Regions from separate parts of the Vogesella lacus genome, predicted to be linked through region 1. Evidence: predicted binding sites of a transcription regulator. Region 1 holds the regulator's gene; each other region holds the start of a gene.
What was found. Region 1 encodes FNR, which switches genes on or off when oxygen is low (the NO sensors DNR and NnrR bind a similar motif). Its sites were predicted from a motif close to TTGATNNNNATCAA; they were not measured.
Positions count from the first base shown of each region.

Region 2: the regulator FNR is predicted to act here: its motif matches at 2,349-2,362, upstream of ACZ9W6_RS10595 (M61 family metallopeptidase).
Region 3: the regulator FNR is predicted to act here: its motif matches at 1,953-1,966, upstream of ACZ9W6_RS11305 (adenosylcobalamin-dependent ribonucleoside-diphosphate reductase).

Region 1 covers NZ_CEETQT010000005.1:142,859-147,097, reverse strand. The annotation lists gene ACZ9W6_RS08225 (ABC transporter ATP-binding protein) at 1-1,554, shown strand, start outside; gene fnr (fumarate/nitrate reduction transcriptional regulator Fnr) at 1,637-2,377, opposite strand; gene hemN (oxygen-independent coproporphyrinogen III oxidase) at 2,492-3,898, shown strand; gene ACZ9W6_RS08210 (alanine/glycine:cation symporter family protein) at 3,976-4,239, opposite strand, start outside.
Region 2 covers NZ_CEETQT010000007.1:117,025-121,263, forward strand. The annotation lists gene ccoO (cytochrome-c oxidase, cbb3-type subunit II) at 1-564, opposite strand, end outside; gene ccoN (cytochrome-c oxidase, cbb3-type subunit I) at 581-2,005, opposite strand; gene ACZ9W6_RS10595 (M61 family metallopeptidase) at 2,443-4,230, shown strand.
Region 3 covers NZ_CEETQT010000008.1:32,486-36,724, forward strand. The annotation lists gene ACZ9W6_RS11305 (adenosylcobalamin-dependent ribonucleoside-diphosphate reductase) at 1-1,889, opposite strand, end outside; gene ACZ9W6_RS11310 (substrate-binding periplasmic protein) at 2,069-2,815, opposite strand; gene ACZ9W6_RS11315 (methyl-accepting chemotaxis protein) at 2,825-4,239, opposite strand, start outside.

The sequences.
Region 1 (4,239 bases):
CTGACAGGGTTGGCCGCAACCGCGATTCGTTATCTGCAATTGCTGCGTCTTGCCGGCGTGGCGATGCGCTCGGTGCGCCGTCTGCGCGAAGAGGTCTACGGTCATGTGCTGTCGCTGCCGATGGCCTTTTTCGACAAGGCGATTACCGGCCAGCTGGTCAGCCGCGTCACCAATGACACCGAGGCGGTGAAGCAGCTGTATGTTCAGGTGCTGTTCGTGATGCTCGATAGCGTCATCGTGGTGTGCGGTGCGCTGGCGGCGATGTTCTGGCTGAACTGGCAATTGGCCTCGGTGGTGCTGTTGCTGCTGCCGGCGGTATTCGTGATTGTCTGGCTGTACCAGCGCTGGAGCGCGCCGTCGGTGGCGCGTGCACGGCAGCTGCGCAGCGACATCAATGCCCAGGTGGCCGAGTCGATTGCCGGTATGGTGGTATTGCAGGCGGCCGGGGCCGAACAACGTTTTGGCGACCGTTTTGCCGAAACCGGCAGCCAGCTCTACCACGCGCGCATGGCCGAGCTGCGTGCCAACGCCTGGTTGCTGCGCCCGGCGCTGGACTTGCTGAATGTGCTGCTGCTGGTGGCGGTGATCTACGCCTTCGGCAGCAAGGCGGTCAGCGGTATCGAGATCGGCGTGTTGTATGCCTTTGTCAGCTATATCGCCCGTGTGGTCGAGCCGCTGATCCAGATCACCATGCAGTTCTCACAGCTGCAGCAGGCGGTGGTCGCCGCCTCGCGCGTTAATGTACTGCTGCAGGAGTCGCGTGCCAGCCAGGGTGCGGGGGCGGGCGAGATCAGCCACGGCGCGGTGAGCTTCAGCGGCATCCGTTTTGGCTATGCGGCCGAACGCCCGGTATTGCACGGTATTGATCTGGCGATTCCGGCCGGCAGCTTTGTCGGCATCGTTGGCCACACCGGCAGCGGCAAATCGACGCTGATGTCGTTGTTGCTGCGCTTTTATCAGGCGCAGCACGGCGAGGTGCGCATTGATGGCCATCTCTTGGCCAGCATTGCCGATGACACCTTCCGCGCCGGTGTTGGCCTGGTGCCGCAAGATCCCTTCCTGTTGGCCGCCAGCGCGCGTGACAATATCGATATGGGCCGCGGTCTGTCGCAACAGGCTATCGAGACCGCCGCACGGGCGGCGGGTGTGCACGAGCTGATCCTGTCGCTGGAGCAGGGCTACGACACCGATATGGGCGAGGGCGGTACCCGGCTGTCGGTCGGGCAGAAGCAGCTGATCGCGATTGCGCGGGCGCTGGCCGGCCAGCCGCGCATCCTGCTGCTGGACGAGGCAACCTCGCACATCGACAGCGAGACCGAGCAGCTGGTGCAAGAGGCGCTGGATCGCTTGCACGGCAAGGTGACGATGATCGCGATTGCCCATCGCCTGTCGACGATTCGCGATGCCGACACCATCGTGGTGCTCAATCACGGCCATATTGCCGAGCAGGGCAATCACGAGGCGCTGATGGCTATCGACGGCGGCATCTACCAGCGCCTGTATCAGCTGCAGCAGATCGAAAGCCGCGTGGCGGACGAGCTGGATGTCGTCTGAGCATTTGCGGCCAACCTTGTATTGGCCGGGCAATAAAAAAACGCCACCGAGGGGTGGCGTTTTTTATGTGCTGGCGACGGGGTCAGGAAGTCGCTTGCGAGCAGCCGGCAACCAGTGCCTTGAGCTCGGCGGGCTGGATCAGCTGGATATGCTTGTGATCGACCTTGATCCAGCCTTGCTGCTGGAACTTGGACAGCGTACGGCTGACGGTTTCCAGTTTCAGGCCGAGGAAGCTGCCGATTTCCTCGCGGCTCATGCGCAGGATGAAATCGTTGGCCGCAAAGCCACGGCTTTGCAGGCGCTGCGACAGATTCAGCAGGAAGGCGGCGAGGCGCTCTTCAGCCTTCATATTGCCCAACAGCAGCATTACCGACTGGTCGCGCACGATCTCGCGGCTCATCAGGCGGAAGAAATGGTGCTGCAGGCTGGGGATCTCGCGACCGAGGGTTTCCATACGGTTGAATGGCAGCTCGCACACTTCGCTGTCTTCCAGCGCAATCGCGTCACAGCCGTGGGTATTGGCCGAAATGCCGTCCAGGCCCATCAGTTCGCCCGACATATGGAAGCCGGTTACCTGTTCGCGGCCATCCTGGCTGGATACCGCGGTCTTGAAATAGCCGGTACGCACGGCATACAGCGAGCGGAAGCCCTCGCCGCTGCGGAACAGATATTCGCCACGCTTGATACGACGGCTCTGGCGGATAACGGCATCCAGCTGCGCCAGTTCGTCACGGTTGAGGCCAACAGGCAGGCACAGTTCGCGCAAGCTGCAGTTGGAGCAGGAGACCTTCAGGGTATGCAAGGGCGAGTTTTGATCAGTCATACGACAGTCTTTTTCCACAGGCAGGTGAGCTTGCTTGACACGCATCAAGGCGCAACAAGCGTGAATTGCGCAAATTTACCAGTCCCCCACCAGATTTCCAAACAAAAAATGATGATGACACCGCAATTGGCATTTGTGCCGACACAATGTGATTTCGACCGGGCGTTGATCGAGTCGCTGGCCGGCTCGGGGCCGCGCTATACCTCGTATCCGACAGCCGACCGTTTTCATGGCGGGTTTGGTGTCCAGGATTATGAACACTGGCTGGCACAGCGCGCTATCGGGGCAAACCATAGGGAGCTGTCGCTGTATGTGCACGTGCCGTTCTGTAACACCATTTGTTATTACTGCGGCTGTAACAAGATCATCACCAAGGACAAGCAGCGCGCCGACCAGTATCTGGACTATCTGGAAAAGGAAATCGCGCTGACCGCGCAAAAACTGGGGGGGCGCGAGAAAGTCATCCAGCTGCACTTTGGTGGTGGTACCCCGACTTTCCTGTCGGACGAGCAGCTCGAGCGCGTGATGGGCATCATCCGCCAGCATTTCGATTTGCTGCCCGAGGGCGAGTTCTCGATCGAGATCGACCCGCGCAAGGTTGGCCGCGATACGGTGCTGCATCTGGGGCAGCTGGGTTTCAACCGCATGAGCGTCGGCATCCAGGATTTCGACCCGGCGGTGCAAGAGGCGGTGAACCGCATCCAGAGCGAGGAAGAAACACGCGTGGTGATTGATGCTGCGCGTGAGGCCGGTTTCAAATCGGTAAGTGTGGACCTGATTTACGGCCTGCCGCGCCAGAGTGCGCATTCGCTGGAAAACACCATCAATCGGGTGATCAGCATGTCACCGGATCGCATCGCACTGTACAACTATGCGCATCTGCCGACCGTGTTCATGCCGCAGCGTCGTATCAATGAAGACGAACTGCCTAGCCCGGCGACCAAGCTCGATATCCTGCAAAACTCGGTACAGCAGCTGACCGATGCCGGCTATGTCTTTATCGGCATGGATCACTTTGCCAAGCCCGATGACGAGCTGACCCGCGCCTTGCAGCAGGGCCGTTTGCAGCGCAATTTCCAGGGTTATTCCACCCATGCCGATTGCGATATGATCGGCCTTGGTGTGTCGTCGATTGGCAAGGTCGGCCCTTGCTACAGCCAGAACGAGAAAGAACTCGATGCTTATTATGCCGCGTTGGATGCCGGTCGTTTGCCGGTGATGCGTGGCATGACGCTGAGTCAGGACGATATCCTGCGCCGCAGCGTGATCCAGGGCCTGATGTGCCGCTTCTCGCTGTCGGTTGAGGCGATCGAGCAAACCTTCGCCATCAACTTTGCCGATTACTTTGCTGACGAGTTACCGAAGATTCGCGAGTTCCAGAAGATGGGGCTGCTGACTTTTGATGGTGACTTCCTGATGGTGGCACCGAAAGGGCGCTTCCTGATCCGCAATATCGCCATGGTGTTTGACCGACATCTGCGCGAACGCGAGACCAAGGCGCGTTATTCGCAAACCATCTGATTGCCTGACATCAAATAAAAAACCCGCCGTGAGGCGGGTTTTTTATTTGGCAGCAAGGTTGGCCGCAGGGGCGGGAATTACTTCCACACGTCCTGATGCACCTTGCTTTGCAGTTCCGGATATTGCTTGATGTCGAATACCGGTTCGCTAATGCCCTGATTGCGCTGTTGCTGGTAATCCTTCAGCAGCACAAATACGTAGCGCGACAGCAGGACGATGGCAATCAGGTTGATGACGGCCATGATGCCCATCGACAGGTCGGCCATGTCCCATACCAGCGGCAGGCTGCCGATGGCGCCAAACATCACCATGGCCAGTACCAGCAGACGGAACACGAACAT
Region 2 (4,239 bases), on a different contig from region 1:
CGCATCCATTTCGGACTTGCCTTCAACCATGGCTTTCGCTTCGGCGATTTCCTGATCGGTGTATGGCACACCAACCTTGCGCAGGGCAGTCATCTTAGCCGCAACGCCATCAGCGTCGGCAAGGTTCTTGGACAGCCACGGGAAGGCAGGCATGTTGGACTCAGGAACCACGTCACGCGGATTGATCAGGTGAACACGATGCCATTCGTCGGAGTAACGACCGCCAACGCGAGCCAGATCAGGACCGGTACGCTTGGAACCCCACTGGAACGGATGGTCGTATACCGACTCGCCCGCAACAGAGTAGTGGCCATAACGTTCAGTTTCTGCACGGAACGGACGAATCATCTGCGAGTGGCAGCCATAGCAGCCTTCACGGATGTAGATGTCACGACCGGTCAGCTGCAGCGCGTTGTAAGGCTTGACGCCGGCAATAGGCTGAGTGGTCGATTTCTGGAACATCAGCGGTACGATTTCTACCAGTGCGGCAATGCTGATAACCAGCAGGGTCAGCACGATCAGGTAGGCAACGTTTTCTTCAATCAGTTTCTGGATTTTTTCCATGATGTTTTCCTACCCCTTAGTGCGCGTGAGCGGCAACGGCCGGGATCTTGGCATCAACGGCGCGACCTGCGGCAACAGTACGGAAGGTGTTGTAAGCCATGATCAGCATGCCAGACAGGAACAGAATGCCACCCAGCAGACGTACGAAGTGGTACGGGTACGTTGCTTTAACGGCTTCTACGAAGGCGTAAGTCAGGGTGCCGTCGGCGTTCAGGGCACGCCACATCAGGCCTTGCATTACACCGGAGATCCACAGTGCGGCGATGTACAGAACGACGCCGACAGTGGCCAGCCAGAAGTGGGCTTCGATCAGCTTGGTGCTGTGCATGCCGTCACGACCGAACAGGCGCGGGATCATGTAGTACAGGGAACCAATGGAGATGAAGGCAACCCAGCCCAGAGCGCCGGAGTGAACGTGACCAACGGTCCAGTCGGTGTAGTGCGACAGGGCGTTAACGGTCTTGATCGACATCATCGGGCCTTCGAAGGTGGACATACCATAGAAGGACAGGGAAACCACCAGGAACTTCAGTACCGGGTCGGTACGCAGTTTGTGCCACGCGCCGGACAGGGTCATGATGCCGTTGATCATGCCGCCCCAGCTAGGTGCAAACAGGATCAGGGAGAACACCATACCCAGCGACTGGGTCCAATCAGGCAGGGCGGTGTAATGCAGGTGGTGAGGACCAGCCCACATATAGGTGAAGATCAGTGCCCAGAAGTGCACAACGGACAGACGGTAGGAGTAAACCGGACGGCCAGCCTGCTTCGGAACGAAGTAGTACATCATGCCCAGGAAGGCGGCGGTCAGGAAGAAACCTACGGCGTTGTGGCCGTACCACCACTGCACCATCGCATCAACTGCGCCGGCGTAGATGGAGTAAGACTTGGTCAGGGATACCGGAATCGCCAGGCTGTTGACTACGTGCAGCAGGGCTACGGCCAGGATAAAGGCAGCGTAGAACCAGTTGGCTACGTAAATGTGCTTGACCTTGCGGATAGCCAGGGTGCCGAAGAACACAATGGCGTAAACAACCCAGATCACGGTGATCAGGATGTCGATTGGCCATTCGAGTTCGGCGTATTCCTTGCCGGCGGTATAGCCCAGCGGCAGGGTGATGGCGGCCAGCAGGATAACCAGTTGCCAGCCCCAGAAGGTGAAGGCAGCCAGCTTGTCCGAGAACAGGCGGACATTACAGGTACGTTGAACAACGTAGTACGAGGTAGCAAACAATGCGCAGCCGCCAAAGGCGAAGATTACGGCATTGGTGTGCAGTGGGCGCAGACGACCGTAGTGGAACCAGGGCCCGAAGTTGAGCTCTGGCCACACCAGCTGGGCCGCAATAATGACGCCAACCAGCATGCCGACAATGCCCCAGACTACGGTCATTATCGAGAACTGGCGCACCACCTTATAGTTATAAGTGGATTGCGTTTCCATTAGGGTTTCTCCAAGGTTGCGAACTAGAACGTAAAACCTGACGACTTGAACCCCCGGTGCGTAGCCCCATATGAAAATGAAGTCCGGCAAGTCGTGACGGGACTTGGGCGTAGCCTCAGGTCATGGTGAACTTTTCCCTGACCGGAAACGTCCATTACGAACAAGTCGCAATGAATGCCGTTATCCCTGATATCAATCAGCCATTCTAAATCAAATCGGTTGTTGGCGGCCAGCCGCGCCAGTGGACGCGTGCAGGTTTTTTGCAGTGCAAAAAAGTATATACCAACTGGGTTTTAGCCCTTTTTACCTACGTGCGATTATATTGTCATCCTGATTTCTCTTCTTGATGAAAATCAAGATGACCAGACCGGCCGTTATTGTGCCGAAATGTTAGAATCCCGTTCCTGTTTCTATAAGAAAACCAATTGGAGTCGCTGATGGGCGCAGCCATTCGTTACCGTATCCAGCCGCTGGATGTGAATGCACATCTGTTTCAAGTCACCATGACTATTGCCAAACCGGCGTCTGCCGGCCAGGTTTTGCGCTTGCCGGCGTGGATTCCGGGCAGTTACATGATTCGCGAGTTTTCGCGTCATATCGTGCAGATCGCGGCACGCAGCGGCAAAAAGACAATTGCCCTGCAAAAACTGGACAAGCACAGCTGGCAGGCGGCTGCCGTCAAGGGCGAGCTGACTGTCGAGTACACCGTATACGCCTATGACCTGTCGGTACGCGGTGCGTATCTGGATCAGCAGCGTGGCTTCTATAACGGTACCAGCGTGTTCCTGAGTGCGGATGGCTACGAGAACGAGCCGTGCGAGGTTGAAATCGTGGCTCCGGAAGGCAAGGATTTTGCCGACTGGAAAGTGGCGACCAGCCTGCCAGCGCTTGAAACCAAAAAATCCGGTTTCGGCACCTATCGTGCTGCCGATTACGACGAGCTGATTGATCACCCGGTCGAGCTGGGTGATTTCGAACGGGTGAAGTTCGAGGCTTGCGGCGTGCCGCACGAATTTGTGGTGTCGGGCAAATACAAGGCAGATCTGAAAAGGTTGGCCGCAGACACCAAGCGCATCTGCGAATGGCAGATCCGCTTCTTTGGTGAGCCGGCGCCGTTTGACCGTTATGTCTTCATGCTGTTTGTCGGCGCCGACATTTATGGCGGCCTCGAGCATCGTGCCTCTACCGCGTTGGTGGCCAATCGTGACGATCTGCCGGCACCAGATCTGGCCGAAGGCGAAATCGGCGAAGGCTATTTGCGCCTGCTTGGCCTGATCAGCCACGAGTACTTCCATAGCTGGAACGTCAAGCGCATGAAGCCGGCGGTATTCACGCCGTATGATCTGAACCGTGAAGGCCATACCACCTTGCTGTGGGCTTTCGAAGGCATCACATCCTATTACGACGATCTGGCGCTGGTGCGTTGCGGCCTGATCGACGAAAAGCGTTATCTGGGTCTGCTGGCCAAGGTGATTACCGGTGTGATGCGCGGTAATGGTCGTACCAAGCAGTCGCTGGCTGATTCCAGCTTCGACGCCTGGACCAAATACTACCGTCAGGACGAAAACAGCCCGAACAGTATCGTCGGCTATTACACCAAAGGCTCGATGGTGGCATTGGCGCTGGATCTGCACATCCGTCACGAAACGGCAGGGGAGAAGAGCCTGGACACCGTGATGCTGGCGCTGTGGCAGAAATGGCTGGCTGACGGCAAGGGTCTGGAAGAGGGCGAGTGGGAGTCGGTAGCCGAGGAGGCGACCGGTCTCAAGCTGGGCAAGTTCTTTGATCTGGCGATCCGCTCGACAAAAGACCTGCCGCTGGAAAAACTCTTTGCCACCCAGGGCGTGAGCATGCAGCTGGTGCCATCCGACAGTGCCGGTGATAGCGGTAGCGTGGTTGACGAGATCAAGGCCGGCAAGTTGCGGCCAACTCTGGGTGTGAAGGCGGTTGCCGACAGTCTGGGCGTCAAGCTGGCACAAGTGCTGGATGGTGGTTCGGCGCAAGCAGCCGGTTTGTCTGGTGGTGATGTGGTGATTGCGATTGACGGGATGAAGGTGGCAGACCTTGATAAAGCGCTGGCTCGCCACAAGGTTGGCGATACCGTCAAGATCCACGCTTTCCGTAGGGACGAACTGAGCACCTACAAAGTGAAGTTGGCCGCAACCCAGGCCGATACCTGCCGTCTGGCCCTCGCTGTCGATGGCGGCAAGTGGATCAAATCCTGAGTCAGGGCA
Region 3 (4,239 bases), on a different contig from region 1:
CGGTGCGGCCATTTCAGGCTGGCGAGCGCCGGGCTCGGCGCGGTGTTGAGGGTGATGCGGCGGTCCGGGTCGCTCTGGTTGAGGTCTTGCGGCTCGGCAGGGTTGGCCGCAGCTGTTGGCGCAGGCTCGACCGACAGCACCGAACCCAGCACGCTATTGGGGCGGTAGGTGGTGATGCCCTTGAGGCCGGCGCGCCAGGCTTCAAGGTAGAGCGTTTCAAAATCGGCAAACGGGTAATCGGCCGGCACGTTGACGGTCTTGGAAATCGCGGTGTCGATGAAGGGCGCGACGGCGGCGACCATGCGCATGTGATCCAGTGCGCTCATTTGCAGGGCGCTGACAAAGTAATCGGGCAAGGCCTTGGTGTCGCCACCCTGCATGCGCCACACGCGGTAGGCGTGATCCTCGACCAGATATTCCTGCTGGCTGCCATCAGCCATGCGTTTCTTTCGCGTGTAAAACCACGAGAACGGCGGCTCGATGCCGTTGCTGGCGTTGTCGGCAAAGGCGAGCGAAATGGTGCCGGTCGGCGCAATCGACAGCAGGTGCGAGTTGCGGATGCCATGCTGGCGAATGCGCTTTTTGATGCTGTCCGGCAGCCGGCTGGCGCAATGCGGCGCGGCCAGATACTGCTCGGCATCAAACAATGGAAACGCGCCCTTCTCGATGGCCAGATCGACCGAAGCATCGTAAGCCGCATCGCGCATCGCCTCGCTGATGCTGGCGGCCAACCTTCGACCTTCCTCGCTGTCGTAGCGCACTTTCAGCATGATCAGCGCATCACCCAGGCCGGTGAAGCCGAGGCCGATACGGCGCTTGTTTTGCGCTTCCTGTTCCTGCTCCTTGAGCGGCCAGACGGTGAGGTCGAGCACATTGTCCAGCATGCGCACCGAGGCACGCACCACCTTGGCAAAGGCCTTGAAATCGAATGATGGCTTGTCGCCAAAGGGCTGACGCACGAAACGGGTGAGGTTGATCGAGCCCAGATCGCAGCAGCCGTAGTCGGGCAAGGGCTGCTCGCCGCACGGGTTGGTGGACTCGATAACTTCGCAATAAGACAGATTATTGTCGGCGTTGATCTTGCTCATGAACAGCACGCCCGGCTCGGCGTGGTCGTAGGTGCTGTGCATGATCTGCGCCCACAAGTCGCGTGCGCGTACTTTGCGATACACCCACAGGCCATCTGGCTGGCGCTCGCAATCTGGGAACACCTCGGCCGACGGCATCGCGCTGTGCGTCAACGGCCAGTCGCCATCGGCCTCGACTGCCTGCATGAAAGCATCGGACACGCCGACCGAGATATTGAAGTTGCGCAGATCACCCTGGTCTTTGGCGTGGATGAAGTCTTCGATGTCGGGGTGGCTCACGTCCAGCACGCCCATTTGTGCACCGCGGCGCGCCCCAGCCGATTCGACCGTCTCGCAACTGCGGTCAAACACACGCATATACGACACCGGGCCAGAGGCACGGCTATTGGTGCCTTTTACCAGCGCCCCCTTGGGGCGGATGCGGCTGAAGTTGTAGCCGACGCCGCCACCACGGCGCATGGTTTCGGCCGACTGCAACAGCGCCTGATAGATGCCGACCTTGCCGTTTTCGGTGTCGGCTACCGCATCGCCGACCGGCTGCACAAAGCAGTTGATCAGCGTGGCCTTGAGATCGGTGCCGGCAGCCGAGTTGATACGCCCGCCGGGGATGAAGCCGCCTTCGAGTGCCTCGAAGAACAGCGGCTCGAAGCGCGCCGAATCGGCCTCGAGTGCCGCCAGCGCCCGCGCCACGCGCAGTCTTACCTCGGCCACACTCTGCTCGCCGTTCTTGGCGTACTTTTCCAGCAGCACCTCGCGCGAGATGTCTTGCTCCATCCAACCCAAGCTCTTGTCCTGACCCATGCCAGCCTCACAATATCTAGTGAAACAAAAAGGAAATTACACTAGGTATAGATCAGCACAGTGTTGATGGCCATCAACAAATGCCGGCGACTACCTCTTGGGCGACCTCGGCCGCACCGGCACGGACTACCCCGCCAGCTCAGGCTGCTACCGCCATGACAGCAAGCCAGAATACTGCGTCAGGGCAGGTAGAGCGCCTTGAGTTCGTCGTACAAGGCCGACGCACGGATATCGGCGATCTGCCGGTTCCAGCGCTCGACCTCGCTGGCCGGCACGACGTGGGATACCGCGATATAGCTGTCGTTCTCCATCAACACCAGCCCGCTGCTGCGCAACAGCCCTGCCGGCACTTCGGCCACCCTGAGCTTGCCCGGATAGTCGGTGCGAATGATGGCGGCCAACCTTACCCGGCCCGCCTGCAGCATGCGCAGGCAGGCTTCATAACTGTTGCTGAGCTCGACGTGCTGAAAGCCCAGCTCACGCAAACGATGTTCATGCGAGCCGCCCCGCAGTGCGCACACCGGCTGCGGCAAGGCATCCTGCAGTGACTTGGCCCGCGAGGGCCGGTCAACACGCTCGTAAAGCAAGGTCTGGTCGCGAAACAGCGGGCCTATCCACTGGTAACGCCGCTCGCGCTCTGCGGTACGAAACAGGGTAAACAGCATCACCGGTGCATCCGTGGACAGCTGCTGCAAACCCCGTACCAGCGGAATCTCGCGCACCGGCTGCGGCAATGCCATTCTGGCCATCGCGGTTTGCACCAGCGCCAGACTGAAGGCGCGAAAACCACCGTGTGGCTGCGGCTGCAAACTGCCATCGGCCATCCCCCGCACTTCCTTGTCCAGGCTATGGGTATAGACCGCCAGCTCTTCCGCACCGGCAAACGGCACCAGCCACAAGGCCAGCCAGCAAACAAGCTGTTTCATGATGTGGCCTCAAGTCCGGAAGCGGTTAACCGCCTCGCGCAGCTGATTGGCCTGCCCCTGGATGCCATTCATCTGCTCGACGGCGTGCGAGGCCGAGGACAGCGCCTCATGCACCACGCCAGCCACTTGCTCGACACTGCCGGCGATGCTGGTGCCGGCCTTGCTCTGCTCCGACATGGCCTGCGCCACCGAGCGGATGCGATCCAGCGACTGATAAGCCCGTGAATTGATCGCCTGCAAGGCCACCGAACTCTGGTGCACACTGGCCACCCCGTCCTTGACGATGGGCGCGATGCCGGCCACCTGCCCCGTCACCATGCCGGTGTCACCCACCACACCCTGCACGATGGTGCTGATTTCATCGGTAGCGGTGGCCGTACGTTCGGCAAGCTTGCGCACCTCATCAGCCACCACGGCAAAGCCGCGGCCACTCTCGCCGGCACGCGCCGCCTCGATGGCGGCATTCAGCGCCAGCAGATTGGTCTGGTTGGCGATATCACGGATGGTCTCGGCTATGCCGCTGATATGGCGGGTGCGCTCGGACAGCGATTCGACCTGGCCACTGACTTCGCCAATCTCGTCGGCAATTCTTTCGATATGCTGGCTGGCCGCTGCAGTCATGCTGACGCCGCTGGCGGCTTCGTCCACCGTCTGGCGCGCGTCCTGCTCAGTCTCGTGGGCACTGGCGGTGACATGATCGATGCTGACCGACAGTTGTTCGATGGCTGCCGCTGCCGATGCGGTCGACTCACTGGCATGGTGCGACACCTGCTGCAGATGATGCATATGTGACTTGAGCTGCTCGCCGGAATCGGCAATGCGATGGCTGCCCTCGCGGATATCGTGAATGATGCCGGCAAGATTGCGCTGCATTGCGCGCATGCTGCCCAGCAGGCTGTGTTCCGGCCCTTGAACCTCGATGGTTTCGGTCAGATCCCCCTCGGCAATACGCCGTACCACACGCGAGGCATAAGCCGGATCGCCACCGAGCGAGCGCAAGATGCTGCGCGACAACAGCCAGGCCATGATGCCGACAGCGGCTATACCGATGACCACCAGCCCGAGCATCAGCCTCGCTTCAGCCCAGAACGATTCGTCAATGTCGTCAACAAAGAAGCCGGTACCGATCACCCAGCCCCAGGGCTCGGTACGCACTACGCCGTTGAGCTTGGGCACATCGTGATCAACACCGGGCTTGGCCGCGACCACATACACCAGGCCATAATGCTGTTTTTGCAAGGCCTCGGCATAGGTCTCGACCGAGGTACGCCCGTCCGGCCCCTTGCCGCCATCGTCCACCTTGCCGATGCGCTTGGTGGTCGGGTGGTAAAGCATCACATTGCCGCTGTCACGCACAAAGAAATAAATCTGCTTGCTGCGAATCTCGGCCAGGGTGGCCAAGGCCTGCCGTTTGGCCTCGGCTT